Regions from separate parts of the Cedecea sp. B1(4) genome, predicted to be linked through region 3. Evidence: predicted binding sites of a transcription regulator. Region 3 holds the regulator's gene; each other region holds the start of a gene.
What was found. The regulator PurR, encoded in region 3, represses purine synthesis genes. The targets are predictions, from matches to a motif close to CANGCAAACGTTTGCNTG.
Positions count from the first base shown of each region.

Region 1: the regulator PurR is predicted to act here: its motif matches at 2,057-2,074, upstream of purL (phosphoribosylformylglycinamidine synthase).
Region 2: the regulator PurR is predicted to act here: its motif matches at 1,944-1,961, upstream of purT (formate-dependent phosphoribosylglycinamide formyltransferase).
Region 4: the regulator PurR is predicted to act here: its motif matches at 2,292-2,309, upstream of gcvT (glycine cleavage system aminomethyltransferase GcvT).

Region 1 covers NZ_JCAHMZ010000004.1:2,240-6,574, reverse strand. Annotated here, with positions in the region: gene purL (phosphoribosylformylglycinamidine synthase) at 1-1,989, opposite strand, end outside; gene mltF (membrane-bound lytic murein transglycosylase MltF) at 2,239-3,789, shown strand; gene tadA (tRNA adenosine(34) deaminase TadA) at 3,680-4,150, opposite strand; gene yfhb (phosphatidylglycerophosphatase C) at 4,247-4,335, opposite strand, start outside.
Region 2 covers NZ_JCAHMZ010000002.1:227,208-231,542, forward strand. Annotated here, with positions in the region: gene kdgA (bifunctional 4-hydroxy-2-oxoglutarate aldolase/2-dehydro-3-deoxy-phosphogluconate aldolase) at 18-659, shown strand; gene purT (formate-dependent phosphoribosylglycinamide formyltransferase) at 725-1,903, opposite strand; gene ACR6JA_RS04525 (YebG family protein) at 2,039-2,389, shown strand; gene ACR6JA_RS04530 (tellurite resistance TerB family protein) at 2,513-3,187, shown strand; gene ptrB (oligopeptidase B) at 3,312-4,335, shown strand, end outside.
Region 3 covers NZ_JCAHMZ010000001.1:489,123-493,457, reverse strand. Annotated here, with positions in the region: gene ACR6JA_RS02460 (C40 family peptidase) at 1-488, shown strand, start outside; gene sodB (superoxide dismutase [Fe]) at 659-1,240, shown strand; gene cydH (cytochrome bd-I oxidase subunit CydH) at 1,323-1,412, opposite strand; gene purR (HTH-type transcriptional repressor PurR) at 1,705-2,730, shown strand; gene punR (DNA-binding transcriptional activator PunR) at 2,727-3,665, opposite strand; gene punC (purine nucleoside transporter PunC) at 3,780-4,335, shown strand, end outside.
Region 4 covers NZ_JCAHMZ010000006.1:242,871-247,205, reverse strand. Annotated here, with positions in the region: gene ubiH (2-octaprenyl-6-methoxyphenyl hydroxylase) at 1-694, shown strand, start outside; gene ubiI (FAD-dependent 2-octaprenylphenol hydroxylase) at 707-1,906, shown strand; gene gcvT (glycine cleavage system aminomethyltransferase GcvT) at 2,399-3,496, shown strand; gene gcvH (glycine cleavage system protein GcvH) at 3,526-3,915, shown strand; gene gcvP (aminomethyl-transferring glycine dehydrogenase) at 3,971-4,335, shown strand, end outside.

The sequences.
Region 1 (4,335 bases), on a different contig from region 3:
CATGCCGGTTACCGTGCGGTCGCCGATGGTCACGAGGAAGGTTTTTTCAGCCACGGTCGGCAAGTGCAGAACGCGTTTCACCGCATCGGCAATAGCAATTTCGCTGCTGTTGAAGGCATCGCCTTTGGCTTTCAGCGTCTCAACGTTACGCTCCATCTTCGGCGTTTTGCCCAGCAGCACGTCCAGCGGCATGTCGATAGGCTGGTTATCAAAGTGGCTGTCGTTGAGCGTCAGGTGCTGTTCGGTGGTGGCTTCACCGATCACCGCATACGGCGCGCGCTCGCGGCGGCAAAGTTCATCAAACAGCGGCAGCTGCTCTGGCGCAACGGCCAGCACATAGCGCTCCTGAGATTCGTTACACCAGACTTCGAGCGGGCTCATGCCAGGTTCGTCGTTAAGAATATCGCGCAGCTCGAAGCGGCCACCGCGTCCGCCATCGCTGACCAGTTCAGGCATGGCGTTAGACAGGCCACCCGCGCCAACGTCGTGGATAAACAGGATTGGGTTGTCGTCGCCCATCTGCCAGCAGCGGTCGATCACTTCCTGGCAGCGGCGTTCCATTTCAGGGTTGTCACGCTGCACGGAAGCAAAATCTAAATCCGCATCAGACTGGCCGGAAGCCATTGACGAAGCCGCCCCGCCGCCCAGGCCGATGTTCATTGCCGGGCCGCCCAGCACAATCAGCTTCGCGCCGGGGGTGATTTCGCCCTTCTGGACGTGGTCGGCGCGGATGTTGCCGATCCCGCCCGCGAGCATGATAGGTTTGTGGTAACCGCGCAGCTCCACGCCGTTGTGGCTGTTCACCTGCTCTTCATAGGTACGGAAGTAGCCGGTCAGCGCCGGACGGCCAAATTCGTTGTTAAACGCTGCCCCGCCCAGAGGGCCTTCGGTCATGATATCCAGCGCGGTAACGATGCGGTCTGGCTTGCCGAAATCTTGCTCCCATGGCTGTTCAAAGCCCGGAATACGCAGGTTAGACACGGAGAAGCCCACCAGGCCTGCTTTTGGCTTCGCGCCACGCCCGGTCGCGCCTTCGTCGCGGATTTCACCGCCTGAGCCGGTTGCCGCGCCCGGCCACGGAGAGATTGCGGTCGGGTGATTGTGGGTTTCAACCTTCATCAGGATATGCGCGTCTTCCTGGTGGAAGTCATAGCGCCCTGCTTCACGGTCGGCGAAGAAGCGGCCGACGGCGGAACCTTCCATCACCGCCGCGTTGTCTTTATAGGCAGACAGCACGTAATCCGGCGTTTTCTCGAAGGTGTTTTTGATCATTTTGAACAGCGACTTCGGCTGCTTCTGCCCGTCAATAATCCAGTCGGCGTTAAAGATCTTATGACGGCAGTGCTCGGAGTTCGCCTGAGCAAACATATACAGTTCAATGTCGTTCGGGTTGCGGCCAAGTTTGTTGAACGCATCCTGCAGGTAGTCGATTTCGTCTTCCGCCAGCGCAAGGCCAAGGCGAATATTCGCTTCCACCAGCGCATCACGCCCTTTCCCGAGCAGATCAACGCTCTGCACCGGGGCCGGTTGCTGCTGGGTAAACAGCTGATGTGCATCGTTCAGAGAGGTAAACACGCTCTCCATCATGCGGTCGTGCAGCAGAGCGGCAACGTCCTGCAACTGCTCAGCGGTCAGCGTGCTGCCGGTAACATACCAGGCCACACCGCGCTCAAGGCGTTTAATCTGCGGCAGGTCACAGTTGTGGGCGATATCGGTAGCTTTTGAAGACCAGGGGGAGATGGTGCCAGGGCGCGGAGTCACCAACAGCAGGGAGCCTTCCGGTGCATGCTCTGCGAGGGTTGGACCATATTTCAACAGCCGCTGCAGGCGGGCAAGCTCGTCAGCGTTCAGCGGCGCTTCAAGGTCGGCAAAATGAACATACTCGGCATAAATATCGCTTACCGGGAGGTGAGCATCGTTGAAACGGGCCAGGAGTTTGTTAATACGAAATGCCGAAAGAGCAGGCGAACCACGCAGAATTTCCATCATTAAAGATCTCTCGTCTTCAGGGCGAAGGGGGGGAAAACGGGCGTCATTATAGAGAATCCTCCGCCTCGACGAAACCGTTTGCGTAGAAATAACAGCAGAAGTTTTTATTGCACGAAAAGTAAACGATATATTCTTAAAAGTTGCTTACTGGCGTTTTCTTACGCAAAATGCGCCTCATTCACTCACGGGGTTCAGACAAATCATGGTTATTGTTGGCTAAGGCTCATCCTGCTGCAGAATGTTATCTATTTGAAAAGAATAAATATTAATTATCTGCTTATCGGTATCGTCACCTTGTTGCTGGCAGTGGCTTTATGGCCCTCCATTCCAGGTTTCAATCAGGCCGAAAACCGTATCGCCGCGATCAAAGCGCGGGGGGTTTTGCGCGTCAGTACCATTTCATCGCCGCTGACCTGGACGATGATTAACGGCAAGGCAACGGGCCTCGATTACGAACTTGCAAAACAGTTTGCAGACTACCTGGGCGTGAAGCTGTTAGTGGTCGTGCGGCCAAACATTAACGCGCTGTTTGATGACCTGGATAACGACAACGCCGACCTGCTCGCCGCCGGCCTGGTGTATAACTCTCGCCGCAGCAGCGACTACCAGGCGGGCCCAACTTATTATTCCGTTTCGCAGCAGATGGTCTATCGTGTGGGTAGCCCGCGCCCCAAATCTCTCGGCGGCGTCAAGCCATCGCAGCTGGTGCTCTCTTCTGGCCAGGCGGTGGTGAGCGACCTGCAAAAGCTCAAAGACGCTCAGTACCCTGAGCTGAGCTGGAATATTGACACCAAACAAACCAGCAACCAGCTCCTGCAGCAGGTGGTTGATGGCAATATCGCGTTTACCATCTCAGACTCCATCGCCATCAGCCTTTTCCAGCGCGTGCATCCTCAACTGGCCGTTGCGCTGGACGTCACCGATGAACAACCGGTCACCTGGTTTTCTAAACGCGATGGCGACGACAGCATGAGCGCCGCGCTGCTCGATTTCTATAATAAGATCAGCAGCGACGGCACGCTGGCGAGGGTTGAGGAGAAATACCTGGGCCATATTGGCGATTTTGATTATGTCGATACCCGAACCTTCCTGAACGCGGTGGATGCCGTTTTGCCGGAACTCCAGCCGCTGTTTGAAAAGTACTCCGACGATATTGACTGGCCGCTGCTGGCTGCAATTTCCTATCAGGAATCCCACTGGGATACTCACGCGACTTCGCCGACGGGCGTGCGCGGGTTAATGATGCTGACAAAAAATACGGCCCAAAGCCTCGGTATCATCGACAGGCTGGACGCAGAACAGAGCATCAGCGGCGGCAGCCGGTATCTGAAAGATATGATGAGCAAGGTCCCGGCCACGGTACCGGAGTACGAGCGTATCTGGTTCGCGCTGGCGGCCTATAACATGGGCTATGCCCACATGCTGGATGCCCGTCAGCTAACGGCCAAACAGAAAGGCAACCCTGACAGCTGGGCAGATGTAAAAACACGCCTGCCGCTGCTGAGCCTGAAGCCTTATTACAGCAAAACAACCTATGGATATGCTCGTGGACACGAGGCTTACGCGTATGTAGAAAACATCCGCAAGTATCAGCTAAGTCTGGAAGGGTATTTGCAGGAGAAACAGAAGAAGGCGATCCAGGCTGATAAATTTGCCGAGGCTTACCCTGCGGTTGCCCCGGTGGAGCTGACTAGTCCGTCTTACGGGCCTTTTCCTTTAGGGCCTTTTTCTCCAGGCGACGAGCGCGAAAAAAATCGCTCAGCATGGCTGAGCACTCTGTCGCGAGCACCCCTTCACTGACCTGCACCTGATGGTTCATGCCGGGGTGGCCGAGCACGTCCATCAGCGAGCCTATCGCTCCGGTTTTAGCGTCACGCGCCCCAAACACTAAATGGCCAATGCGGCTATGCACCATCGCCCCCGCGCACATGACGCAAGGTTCGAGCGTGACATAGAGCGTGGTATCAAGCAGACGGTAATTTTGCAGTACCAACCCGCCCTGACGCAGCGCCATGATCTCCGCGTGAGCCGTAGGATCGTGGCGACCTATCGGGCGATTCCAGCCTTCACCTATGACCTGATTATTGTGTACCAGCACCGCACCGACGGGCACTTCGCCTTCATCCCAGGCTCGTTGAGCGAGGGTCAGGGCGTGGCGCATCCAGTGTTCATGGGTAAATTCTGTGTCTGACACAATGCTCTCCGCGGCAAAAGTGGGCGGCGCATTATACACACCGCTTAACGGATTCAAAACGCCTCACTCAAGCTGCTGCAGTTCCCCTTGAGGCGTGACGCGCCAGCGGTGCTCGCAGAAATAGAGTAAGGGATTATCCTGATGGCTGTCGC
Region 2 (4,335 bases), on a different contig from region 3:
GGCTAAGAGGCGCTCAGATGAAAAATTGGAAAACTACAGCAGAACAGATCCTGAAAACCGGTCCGGTTGTGCCGGTTATTGTTGTTAACAAGCTGGAGCATGCGGTGCCAATGGCGAAAGCGCTGGTGGCCGGTGGCGTCCGCGTGCTGGAAGTCACGCTGCGTACAGCTTGTGCTATCGATGCCATTCGTGCGATTGCGAAAGAAGTGCCTGAAGCCATTATCGGCGCGGGCACTGTGCTGAACCCGCAGCAGCTTGCGGAAGTGACCGAAGCTGGCGCGCAGTTTGCCATCAGCCCGGGTCTGACCGAGCCGCTGCTGAAAGCCGCGACCGAAGGCACCATTCCGTTGATCCCAGGCATCAGCACCGTGTCAGAACTGATGCTGGGGATGGACTACGGCCTGAAAGAGTTCAAATTCTTCCCGGCTGAAGCCAACGGTGGCACTAAAGCGCTGCAGGCCATCGCAGGACCGTTCTCTCAGGTGCGTTTCTGTCCAACCGGGGGGATCTCTCCGGCTAACTACCGCGATTACCTGGCGCTTAAAAGCGTGCTGTGCATCGGTGGTTCCTGGCTGGTTCCGGCCGATGCGCTGGAGGCGGGCGACTACGACCGGATCACTAAGCTTGCCCGTGAAGCGGTAGAGGGCGCTAAGCAGTAAGCCATAAAAAAGCCCGCAGTACGCGGGCCCAATGACTCAATCGCCCTCATTTGAGGGCGATTTTTTTATCCTTCAACTTTTACCTGAGCGGCTGACGTCACGGCCCTTGTCACTGCCTCATCGACACTGTTACCGGTTGCCAGCGCCACGCCCATGCGGCGTTTACCTGCGATCTCCGGCTTACCGAACAGGCGAACCTGTAAACCGCCGCCCAGCGCAGCTCCCACGTTACTAAATTTAACGTTATCGCTTTGCAACTCAGGCAGGATCACCGCCGATGCGGCAGGGCCATACTGACGAATTTCGCCGACAGGCAGGCCGAGGAAGGCGCGAACGTGCAGCGCAAACTCAGACAGATCCTGTGAAATCAACGTCACCATGCCGGTGTCGTGCGGGCGAGGGGAGACTTCACTGAAAATCACCTCATCGCCGCAGACAAACAGCTCAACGCCGAACAGGCCGTGGCCGCCCAGAGCGGTAACCACTTTTTCAGCAATCTCTTTCGATTTTGCCAGCGCGATGTCGCTCATCTGCTGTGGCTGCCAGGATTCACGGTAGTCGCCCTCTTCCTGACGGTGCCCGATAGGCGCGCAGAAATGCACGCCGTCAACGGCGCTGATGGTCAGCAGGGTGATTTCAAAATCAAAATTGACCACGCCCTCAACGATAACGCGGCCTTTACCGGCCCGCCCACCTAGCTGGGCGTATTCCCAGGCTTTTGCCAGTTGGTCGGCTGTGCGGATGAAGCTCTGGCCTTTGCCGGAGGAACTCATCACCGGTTTAACAATGCACGGCAAACCAATCTCCTGCACGGCCTGGCGGAAAGCGTCCTCACTGTCGGCGAAGCGGTAACTCGACGTGGGCAACTGGAGTTCTTCTGCGGCCAGGCGGCGGATCCCTTCGCGGTTCATAGTGAGTTTGGTGGCGCGGGCGCACGGCACCACTCGCTGACCCTGGGCTTCAAGCTCCAGCAGGGCATCGGTGGCAATGGCTTCAATTTCAGGAACGATAAAATCGGGCATTTCGGCGGCGACAAGCGCTTTTAGCGCCGCGGCATCCAGCATGTTAATGACGTGGCTGCGGTGTGCGACGTGCATTGCCGGCGCATTTGCGTAGCGATCGACGGCGATAACTTCTACCCCGAGGCGCTGACATTCAATGGCCACTTCTTTACCCAATTCACCGGAACCCAGCAGCATAACTCGCGTAGCTGCCGGGCGCAGAGCGGTTCCCAACGTTGACATGTGATTTAGCCTTAACAAAGAAAAAGACCGCAGTAGTATAAACGAAAACGTTTGCGTTGGCAGCGGCTTTCCGGCTTGTGTGATAAAATGAATGGCGATATACTGGATAAATAAACAGGTAAACGGAGCTGCAAAATGGCGGTCGAGATTAAATATGTTGTAGTGAGAGAGGGACAAGAAAAAATGGCCTTTGCCAGTAAAAAGGATGCTGACGCTTACGACAAAATGCTGGATCTGGCTGAAGTCCTCGGCGACTGGCTGCAGCAAAGCCCGATTGCGCTGGATGAAGGGCAGAGCGACACCCTGGCGATGTGGATGGCGGAAAACAAGGATCTGCTGGCGGGCGTATTGAAAAACGGCAAGCTGCCAGAGCCTGAATTAAGTCAGTTTGAGCCAGACGCAGAGTCCTCAGCGCTTGAACAATCGCCAACTGCGGAAGACAACGTCAGCGAGCACCCTGGACGTAAACGCACTAAAGCCGCCTAATTCGGCTTGGGTGCAAGCGCCGGGCAGCCGGCGCGATTCTTTTCCCATCTTTAGCGCTGTCCGACGTTTCTTGACGTCCTGTGACCTACTCTCGACGAGTTAAGTCAACAGAGGATCTCCGTCATGAATAACTGGTTACAGCAGCTTCAGTCGCTCCTGGGGCAATCTACTTCTCCTCAATCTTCACAGCCTGCAGCCGGTAATAGCTCTGAAGGGATCGGTAAACTTCTGGTGCCGGGGGCGCTGGGCGGATTAGCCGGGTTACTGCTGGCGAGTAAATCGTCCCGCAAGTTGTTAACAAAATACGGCACCAGTGCGCTTCTGGTCGGCGGCGGCGCCGTGGCCGGAAGCGTGCTATGGAACAAATACAAGGAGCGGGTTCGCCAGAGCCAGCCCGTTTCCACAGGCTGGAGTGAGCCGCACTCGTCGGTTGATGTTCGTACCGAAAGATTAATTACCGCGCTGGTTTTTGCGGCGAAAAGCGACGGCCATATCGATGCAAAAGAGCGTCAGTTTATTGAGCAACAGCTGCGTGAAGTCGGTATCGACGGGGAAGGTAAAGCGCTCGTCGAACGGGCGATCGACAGGCCGTTAGATCCTCACGGGCTTGCACAAGGTGTGAGAAATGAGGAGGAAGCGCTGGAGCTTTATTACCTTAGCTGCACGGCTATCGATATCGATCACTTTATGGAACGTAGCTACCTGAGCGCTCTGGGCGATGCGCTAAACATACCGCCGGATGTCCGCTCCGGTATTGAGCAAGATATTCAACAGCAAAAACAACCGCTCGCGGTGTAATCCTCCTGCAACCAGCCTGTGCCGGGTTTCTCCCGGCATTTTCTTTTAATCCTTCATGTTCCGCTTGCAAGCCCGGCTGAATTTGCCACCCTTACGGGGTGTTAAACGGAAAATGATGAAAGTGATGCCGCCAAAAGCCAAAAAAATACCTCACGCTATGACGCTGCATGGCGATACCCGCACGGATAACTATTACTGGCTGCGGGATGATGACCGCGCCGATCCCGATGTGCTGAAATACCTTGAGCAGGAAAATGATTACGGGAAAAGGATCATGGAGAGCCAGCGCGCGCTGCAGGATCAACTGCTCAAAGAGATGATCGCTCGCGTTCCTCCTCGCGATGTTTCCGCCCCGTATGTGAAGAACGGCTATCGCTACCGCCAGGTGTATGACAAAGGGAATGAGTACGCGATTTATCAGCGGCAATCTGCGGTCAGAGAAGAGTGGGGCGAGTGGGACGTTTTGCTGGATGCCAACCAGCGTGCCGCCTATAGCGAGTTCTACACCATGGGGGGATTTGCCATTACGCCGGACAATGCCGTGATGGCCCTGGCAGAGGACTATCTCTCCCGCCGTCAGTTCGGCATCCGTCTGCGCAATTTGAAAACCGGGAACTGGTACCCGGAGTTGCTGGATAATGTCTCGACCGGTTTTGTTTGGGCAAATGACTCCGTCACGCTTTACTACGTGCGCAAGCATCCCAAAACCTTACTGCCTTATCAGGTCTGGCGGCACACGCTGGGCCACCCGGTGGCCGATGACCAACTGGTGTATGAAGAAAAAGATGACGCTTTTTACGTCAGCGTGCATAAAACAACCTCCCAGCATTTTGTTGTCATCCATCTTGCCAGCGCTACGACGAGTGAGGCTTTGTTACTGGATGCCGAACTGGCAGACGCCGAACCGCAAGTTTTTGCCCCGCGCCGGAAAGATCATGAATACACGGTCGATCACTACCAGCATGGGTTCTACATTCGTTCCAACAAAGACGGTAAAAATTTCGGACTCTACCGCAGTGCCGTGAGGGACGAAAAACAGTGGGAAACGCTGATTGCCGCGCGGGAACAGGTCATGCTTGAAGACTTTACGCTGTTCCGCGACTGGCTGGTGGTTGCCGAGCGCCAGCAGGGATTGACCAGCCTGCGCC
Region 3 (4,335 bases):
ATCGTAAAGGGCATAAAAAGCAGTGCGTTAAGGTGAAGTCGGAAAAAAATCTGACCATCGCGCAGGCACATAAAGTGCGCGTGCAGAAAGCTCAAAAAACGGCCATGAACAAGCTGATGGGGCAAATTGGCAAACCGTATCGCTGGGGTGGCACTTCTCCGCGCACCGGTTTCGACTGCAGCGGGCTGATTTATTACGCTTATAAAGATCTGGTGAATATCCGTATTCCACGCACCGCCAATGAAATGTATCACCTGCGCGATGCCTCCTCCGTTGACCGCGGCGAACTGGAAAGCGGTGACCTGGTGTTCTTCCGTACCCAGGGCCGTGGCACCGCCGATCACGTTGGCGTCTACGTTGGCAACGGGAAGTTTATTCAGTCCCCGCGCAGCGGCCGCGATATTCAGATCACCTCCCTAAGCGAAGATTACTGGCAGCGCCATTACGTCGGCGCCCGCCGGGTCATGACGCCAAAAACTATTCGTTAATCTTATCGCGCCCTTTCGGGCTAATCAGACTGATTAAAATAAAACAGCCCGGCAACGGGCTGTTTTATTTTGTTGTTTCATTGCGCTTTTTTGCACTCTCGTAATTTGCTAACCTTATGACCACACAAAATGTAGTTATATTGTGAAGCAAAATAACAAGGAGTGAAGCCATGTCGTTCGAACTACCCGCCCTGCCCTATGCCAAAGATGCGCTGGCACCGCATATCTCAGCCGAAACCCTCGAGTACCATTACGGCAAACACCACCAGACCTACGTCACTAACCTGAATAATCTGATCAAAGGCAGCCCGTTTGAAGGTAAAACGCTGGAAGAGATCGTGACAGAATCTGACGGCGGGATCTTCAATAACGCAGCCCAGGTCTGGAACCATACGTTCTACTGGCACTGCCTGGCGCCGAATGCCGGCGGGGAGCCGACCGGTGACGTGCTGGCAGCCATCAACCACGCTTTTGGCAGCGTGGAAGCCTTTAAAAAGCAGTTCACCGAAGCGGCCATCAAAAACTTTGGCTCCGGCTGGACATGGCTGGTGAAAAAGAGCGACGGCAGCCTGGCAATCGTCTCGACCTCTAACGCAGGCACCCCGTTAACAACCGGAGCAAAACCGCTGCTGACCGTGGACGTATGGGAGCATGCCTACTACATTGATTACCGCAATGCGCGCCCGGTTTATCTCGACCACTTCTGGGCGCTGGTCAACTGGGAATTTGTTGCGCAAAACCTGGCAGGCTGATTTTTAACGGTTAGTCACGAAGGAGGGAAGCAACGCTTTTCTTCTATATACGAGAAGGGCCGCGAAAGCGGCCCTTTGTAAATCAGTGCAGGACGGCGGTTAGCGCCCCGGCAACAATCAGACTCAGTACGATAACCGTAGTCACCACGGAAAACTTCAGATCGGTACTCATCGTAAGCTCCTTTTATTTCCCTACAAAGTGTATGTGGGGTGATTTTCCCACAATTAGCGATAAAAATCCTGCTGGATTTGCACAGATATCGGTTTTCCCTCTTCCACTTTGCCCCGGGATAAGCCAAAATCCTTCGCTAATTTACCGCGTATCGCCCGGCAACGCCCTCCTCCCGCTGTATGTCGCATCCCCGACAGGCCTGCAACCAACGTGTTGCCCCAGGAGTTAGCGAAGGCAAACGTTTAACACATGAGTTATCAGGAGTTTACGATATGGTCTGGAGTGACATCTAATGGCAACGATTAAGGACGTAGCGAAGCGCGCAAACGTTTCCACTACCACTGTGTCACATGTCATTAACAAGACCCGTTTTGTGGCGGAAGAGACACGCAACGCCGTCTGGGCAGCCATCAAAGAGCTGCACTATTCGCCAAGCGCCGTGGCTCGCAGCCTGAAGGTCAACCACACCAAATCTATCGGCCTGCTTGCCACCTCAAGCGAAGCCCCTTATTTTGCGGAAATTATTGAATCCGTTGAGAACAGCTGTTTCGCCAAGGGCTACACCCTGATTCTGGGCAACGCGCACAACAACTTTGAAAAGCAGCGCGCTTACCTGTCCATGATGGCGCAAAAACGCGTGGACGGGCTGCTGGTCATGTGTTCCGAATACCCTGAGACGCTGCTTTCAACCCTGGAAGAGTACCGCCATATTCCGATGGTGGTGATGGACTGGGGCGAAGCTCGTGCGGACTTTACCGATTCCGTGGTCGATAACGCATTCCACGGCGGCTACCTTGCGGGCCGCTACCTGATTGAACGTGGCCATCGCGATATCGGTGCTATTCCGGGTCAGCTGGAGCGAAATACCGGCGGCGGCCGCCATGCAGGGTTCCTGAAGGCGCTTGAAGAAGCCAATATCAAAGTGCCGGATAACTGGGTGGTTCAGGGTGATTTCGAACCAGAGTCTGGTTATCGCGCCATGCAGCAACTGCTTAACCAGCCGCATCGCCCTACCGCCGTTTTCTGCGGCGGCGATATTATGGCGATGGGTGCAATTTGCGCCGCAGACGAAATGGGGCTGCGCGTGCCGCAGGACATTTCTATCATTGGCTATGACAACGTGCGCAACGCCCGCTATTTCTCTCCGGCGCTGACCACAATCCACCAGCCGAAAGAGCGCCTGGGCGAAACGGCGTTTAACATGCTGCTCGACCGCATCATTAATAAGCGCGAAGAGTCGCAGACGATTGAAGTCCATCCTCGTCTGATTGAACGCCGCTCGGTGGCCGACGGCCCGTTCCGCGATTACCGCCGCTAAGCCTCTTCGGGGGCCGGGAATATGTTACCCGGCTCCTGCAGCCACTCCTGATTCATCGTCTCACTGTCACCCAAATAGTCCAGCAGCCAGCTCAAAGCGGGCGAAGCATCATCCTGCCGCCAGGTTAAGCAGCAGGCCGCGTCCGGGAATGGATTCTCCAGCATCAACTCTTTCCAGTCGCCCCTGACGAGCCACGACTGGGCAATGTGTGTCGGCACCATACCAATGCATAATCCCGCCGTCAGGCAATCCGCCCCCGACGCCCAGTCCGGCACCACCACGCGGCGCTGGTTGTCCAGCAGCCAGGTAATGCGCTTGGGTAACGAACGGGATGTGTCTTCTAGCACAAGGGATGGCCAGGGACGAATGTCATCATCCAGAATGATACCTTCCCGTTGCGCAAGCGGATGGTCAGCGGAAACCACACAGCGCCAGCTTAGCGCCCCCATGTCCCGAAATGCGTAACGCCCCCCGACCGGGATAGCCTGCGTGGCGCCAATCGCCGCCTCAACTCGCCCGTCGGCAAGCGCATCCCACACGCCGTTGAACACTTCCTGGGAAACCCTTAACTCGATATCCGGGAAATGACGATAAAAATCCAGCACCAGCTGACGAGTACGCTCAGGTTTAACGATATTGTCTACCGCAATGGACAGGTGCCCACGCCAGCCGTTGGCTATCTGCTGGCACTGCTGGCGCGTTGCCATCATTTTTTTGATAACAGACCGACCTTCTTTGAGAAAAAACGCCCCGGCGGCGGTCAGCTCAACGTCCCGATGACGCCGTTCAAACAGCGGTACGGCCAGCCATTCTTCAAGCTGACGCACCGTGTAGCTGATGGCAGAGGGCACGCGATGCAGCTCCTGGGCCGCACCGCTAAAGCTGCCGTTTCGCGCCACGGCATCAACCACTTCCAGCGAATATTCAGACCACATATTTCTGCCTGCAAAAAATTTGAATGCAATTTGCAAATATTAGCGTTTCACAAGCGGTTTTGCACTCCGTAGACTCCTGCCCCGTTAACCTGCTATCAAAATCAAGAGTGAAATATGCAACCATCAAAGGGATTTCTTATCTGGCTTGCGGGGCTGAGCGTGCTGGGTTTCCTGGCCACCGACATGTACCTGCCCGCCTTTGCCGCCATTCAACAAGATCTGGGTACCACCGCCTCCGCCGTGAGTGCCAGCCTGAGCCTGTTCCTCGCTGGCTTTGCTTTCGCCCAGCTAATCTGGGGCCCGCTTTCCGACCGCTTCGGGCGTAAACCTGTGCTGTTGATTGGCCTGGTCATGTTTGCCGTCGGCTGTATCGGGATGCTTTGGGTGCAGGATGCCACCACGCTGCTGGTGCTGCGCTTTATTCAGGCCGTGGGCGTCTGCTCAGCCGCCGTTAGCTGGCAGGCCCTGGTGACTGATTATTATCCCGCCAACCGCGCTGGCCGCATTTTTGCCACCATCATGCCGCTGGTCGGGCTTTCTCCGGCGCTGGCCCCGCTGCTCGGCAGCTGGCTGCTGAACCATTTTGAATGGCAGGCTATTTTCGCCGTGCTGTTCGCCGTCGCTTTGCTGCTGATGATCCCCACGCTGCGCCTCAAGCCCCGGACTCAGC
Region 4 (4,335 bases), on a different contig from region 3:
TGGCACCCGTTCTAAGCTGGCGGCGCAGTGCGGCATCACTTGGCAGCCGCAGAGCTACCAGCAGATCGCCGTGATTGCCAACGTCACGACTTCTGAACCCCATCATGGCCGGGCATTTGAGCGCTTTACCGAATACGGGCCAATCGCCATGCTGCCGATGTCCGATGGGCGCTGCTCGCTGGTCTGGTGCCATGCGCTGGATGCCCGTGAGGAGGTTGAAAGCTGGAGTGAAGCAGAGTTTTGTCAGCAGCTTCAGCGTGCCTTTGGCTGGCGACTGGGGCGAATTACCCATGCAGGCATTCGCCATCATTATCCTTTGGCGTTACAACAGGCTTCTCAGACCGTATCCCATCGCCTGGCGCTGGTAGGCAATGCCGCGCAAACGCTGCATCCGATAGCCGGGCAGGGATTCAACCTTGGCCTGCGCGACGTTATGTCGCTGGCTGAAGGGTTGGCAGAGGCGCACGCTGCAGGCACGGATGTCGGCAGTTTCCCGGTTCTGGCCGCTTATCAGCAGCGCCGTGCCGCAGATAAAGCGGCAACCATAGGCGTCACTGACGGGCTGGTTCAGCTGTTTGCTAACCGCTGGGCACCGCTGGTGGCGGGCCGTAATCTTGGCCTGATGGCGATGGAACATTTTACTCCGGCACGAGACGTGCTGGCTCAGCGCACCCTGGGTTGGGTGGCGCGTTAAAGGAGAGTCAATTTGCAAAGCGTAGATGTGGCGATTGTCGGCGGCGGCATGGTGGGGCTGGCGGTGGCCTGCGGACTTCAGGGCAGCGGCCTGCGCGTTGCGGTCATTGAAAGTCATCTTCCCAAGCCGCTGGGGCCTGAAGCTGCCCCGGAACTGCGCGTTTCGGCTATCAATGCGGCGAGCGAAAAGCTGCTGACGTATTTGGGCGCGTGGCCAAAAATCAGCGAGCGAGCCAGCAGCTATCACGGGATGGAAGTCTGGGAGCGAGACAGCTTCGGGCAAATCGCCTTTGATGATAAGAGCTTCGGTTTTAGCCATCTGGGGCACATCATCGAAAACTCGGTCATCCACCAGGCGCTGTGGCAACGTGCAGAGCAATGCAGCGACATCAGCCTGATGGCACCCGTGGACATTAACCAGGTCGCCTGGGGTGAAAACGACGCGTTCCTGACCCTGAAAGACGGCACAATGCTAACTGCAAGGCTGGTGGTGGGCGCAGATGGCGCGAACTCCTGGCTGCGCGACAAAGCCGATATTCCGCTGACGTTTTGGGACTATAATCATCATGCGCTGGTGGCGACGATTCGCACCGCCGAGCCGCATCAGGCCGTAGCACGTCAGGTGTTCCATGGCGAAGGTATTCTGGCATTTCTGCCGCTTTCTGACCCACATCTTTGCTCTATTGTCTGGTCGCTGCCGCCGGAAGAAGCGGCTCGTATGCAGCAGGCCGACAATGAAGCGTTTAACCAGGCGCTTTCCGTCGCGTTTAACATGCGTCTCGGCCTGTGTTCTGTTGAAAGCGAGCGCCGCACCTTCCCGCTGACGGGCCGCTACGCCCGCAGCTTTGCCGGCCATCGTCTGGCGCTGGTGGGCGATGCCGCCCATACCATTCACCCGCTGGCCGGGCAGGGCGTCAACCTCGGTTTTATGGATGCCGCTGAATTGATTGCGGAAATTCGCCGCCTGCATCGCGAAGGCAAAGATTTTGGGCAGCATCTCTACCTGCGTCGCTATGAGCGCAGTCGCAAGCACAGCGCGGCGGTGATGCTGGCCAGTATGCAAGGCTTCCGCGATTTGTTCGCAGGCAGCAACCCGGCGAAAAAACTCTTCAGAGATATCGGCCTGAAGCTTGCCGATACGCTGCCGGGAGTTAAACCTCAACTGGTTCGCCAGGCGATGGGGTTGCAAGATCTGCCTTCCTGGCTGCGATAAACACTCGCCATACTTCGAGCTACAGGGGTGTGACCAGTACTCACCCACTTGATGGAATCCATAGTGATAACCCCGTCACATTTCCCTTCCCGATGACCGGGAAGGGTATCTGCTCCCTCGTTTGAAATATTCTAATCTCAGGACAAATCTCGGATTACATTTTCTAATCTTACAATTTATGTGATGTAGTCAATTTGTTTCTGAAATGGTCGTAAATGTTAGCCAGTGCTAAATTCGACACTAAATACCTGCTGTTAATGTGGAGTGAATCGCATTTTTACAGTGAATTACTCTGCACACTTCCTCTCCCATTTTGGTCATAAGCTAATGCAATGACCGTTTTTCGCTTATGGTTTACGCCCCCGTTCGGTGGTAAGTTCAGGTCAAAGGTAACGTTTGCGTCGCTATCGGGGAACGGTGGCGATGCCGGGTTTCGTCTGACGGTTGGCAAAGCCAAATCCGCCTTGCCACCAGATGGTTAAAGAGGAAAAGATGACTCAACAGACCCCCTTATTTGAACAGCACACGCTCTGCGGTGCCCGCATGGTTGATTTCCACGGCTGGATGATGCCGCTGCACTACGGCTCGCAAATTGATGAGCACCACGCTGTACGCACCGACGCCGGTATGTTCGACGTGTCGCACATGACCATCGTCGATCTGCACGGCAGCCGTACTCGCGAGTTTCTGCGTTACTTAGTCGCCAACGACGTCGCCAAACTCACCCAGCCGGGCAAAGCGCTTTACACTGCCATGCTCAATGCTTCCGGCGGCGTGATTGACGACCTGATTATCTATTTCCTCACCGAAGACTATTTCCGCCTCGTTGTTAACTCCGCTACTCGTGAAAAAGACCTTGCCTGGATCAACCAGCACGCTGAACCGTTTGGCGTGTCCGTCACCGTGCGTGACGACCTGGCGCTGATTGCCGTTCAGGGGCCGAATGCGAAGGCCAAAGCCGCCACGCTGTTTAGCGAAGCGCAGTGTAAAGCCGTTGAAGGCATGAAACCGTTCTTTGGCGTGCAGTCCGGTGATTTGTTTATTGCCACCACCGGCTACACCGGTGAAGCGGGCTATGAAATTGCGATGCCGAACGACAAGGCCGCGGGATTCTGGGCGCAGCTGGTTGAAGCGGGCGTCAAGCCTTGCGGCCTGGGCGCTCGCGACACGCTGCGTCTTGAAGCTGGCATGAACCTTTACGGCCAGGACATGGACGAAGGCGTTTCTCCACTAGCCGCGAACATGGGCTGGACCATCGCGTGGCAGCCTGAAGATCGTGATTTTATCGGCCGTGAAGCGCTGGAAGCACAGCGCGCGAACGGTACCGAAGAGCTGGTTGGCTTGATCATGACCGAAAAAGGCGTATTACGTAATGAGCTGCCGGTACGGTTTACCGACGCGCAGGGTAATACGCACGAAGGGGCAATCACCAGCGGCACCTTCTCGCCAACGCTCGGCTACAGCATTGCGCTGGCTCGCGTCCCGGCGGGCATCGGTGAAACGGCGATCGTGCAGATCCGCAACCGCGAAATGCCGGTCAAAGTCACCAAACCTATTTTTGTTCGCGCCGGTAAGCCGGTCGCGCTTTAAATTTTGAAATCAGGTATCAGGAGAAAACAATGAGCAATGTGCCGAACGAACTGAAATACAGCAAAGAGCACGAATGGCTGCGTAAAGAAGCTGACGGCAGCTACACCGTGGGCATCACTGAACACGCGCAGGAACTGCTGGGCGACATGGTATTTGTTGACCTGCCTGAAGTGGGCGCCACCGTTTCTGCCGGTGATGATTGTGCCGTTGCTGAATCCGTGAAAGCGGCTTCTGACATCTACGCGCCAATCAGCGGTGAAATCGTTGCGGTCAACGACGCGCTGAGCGACAGCCCGGAGCTGGTCAACAGCGAGCCTTACGGCGAAGGCTGGATCTTCAAAATTAAAGCCAGCGACGAAGCACAGGTTGCCGCGCTGCTGGATGCTTCTGCCTATGAAGCGCTGTTAGAAGACGAGTAATTTTTAAACCCCTCTCCCTGGTGGGGAGGGGAAACCATTTCAGGAATCACCGCTCATGACCCAGTCTTTACGTCAGTTAGAGAATCACGAAGCGTTTATCGATCGTCACATTGGCCCGGACGCGCAGCAGCAGCAAGAGATGCTGGAGACCGTCGGTGCGAAGACGCTCCCCGACCTGATCGCCAGCATTGTTCCGCAGGATATTCAGCTTGCTGAGCCGCCTCAGATTGGCGCCGCGGCGACCGAGTTTGCGGCCCTGGCAGAGTTAAAAGGCATTGCCAGCCGCAATAAACGCTTCAAAACTTACATTGGCATGGGTTACACCGCGGTACAAACGCCGCCGGTGATTCTGCGTAACATGCTGGAAAACCCAGGCTGGTACACCGCCTACACGCCTTACCAGCCTGAAGTTTCCCAGGG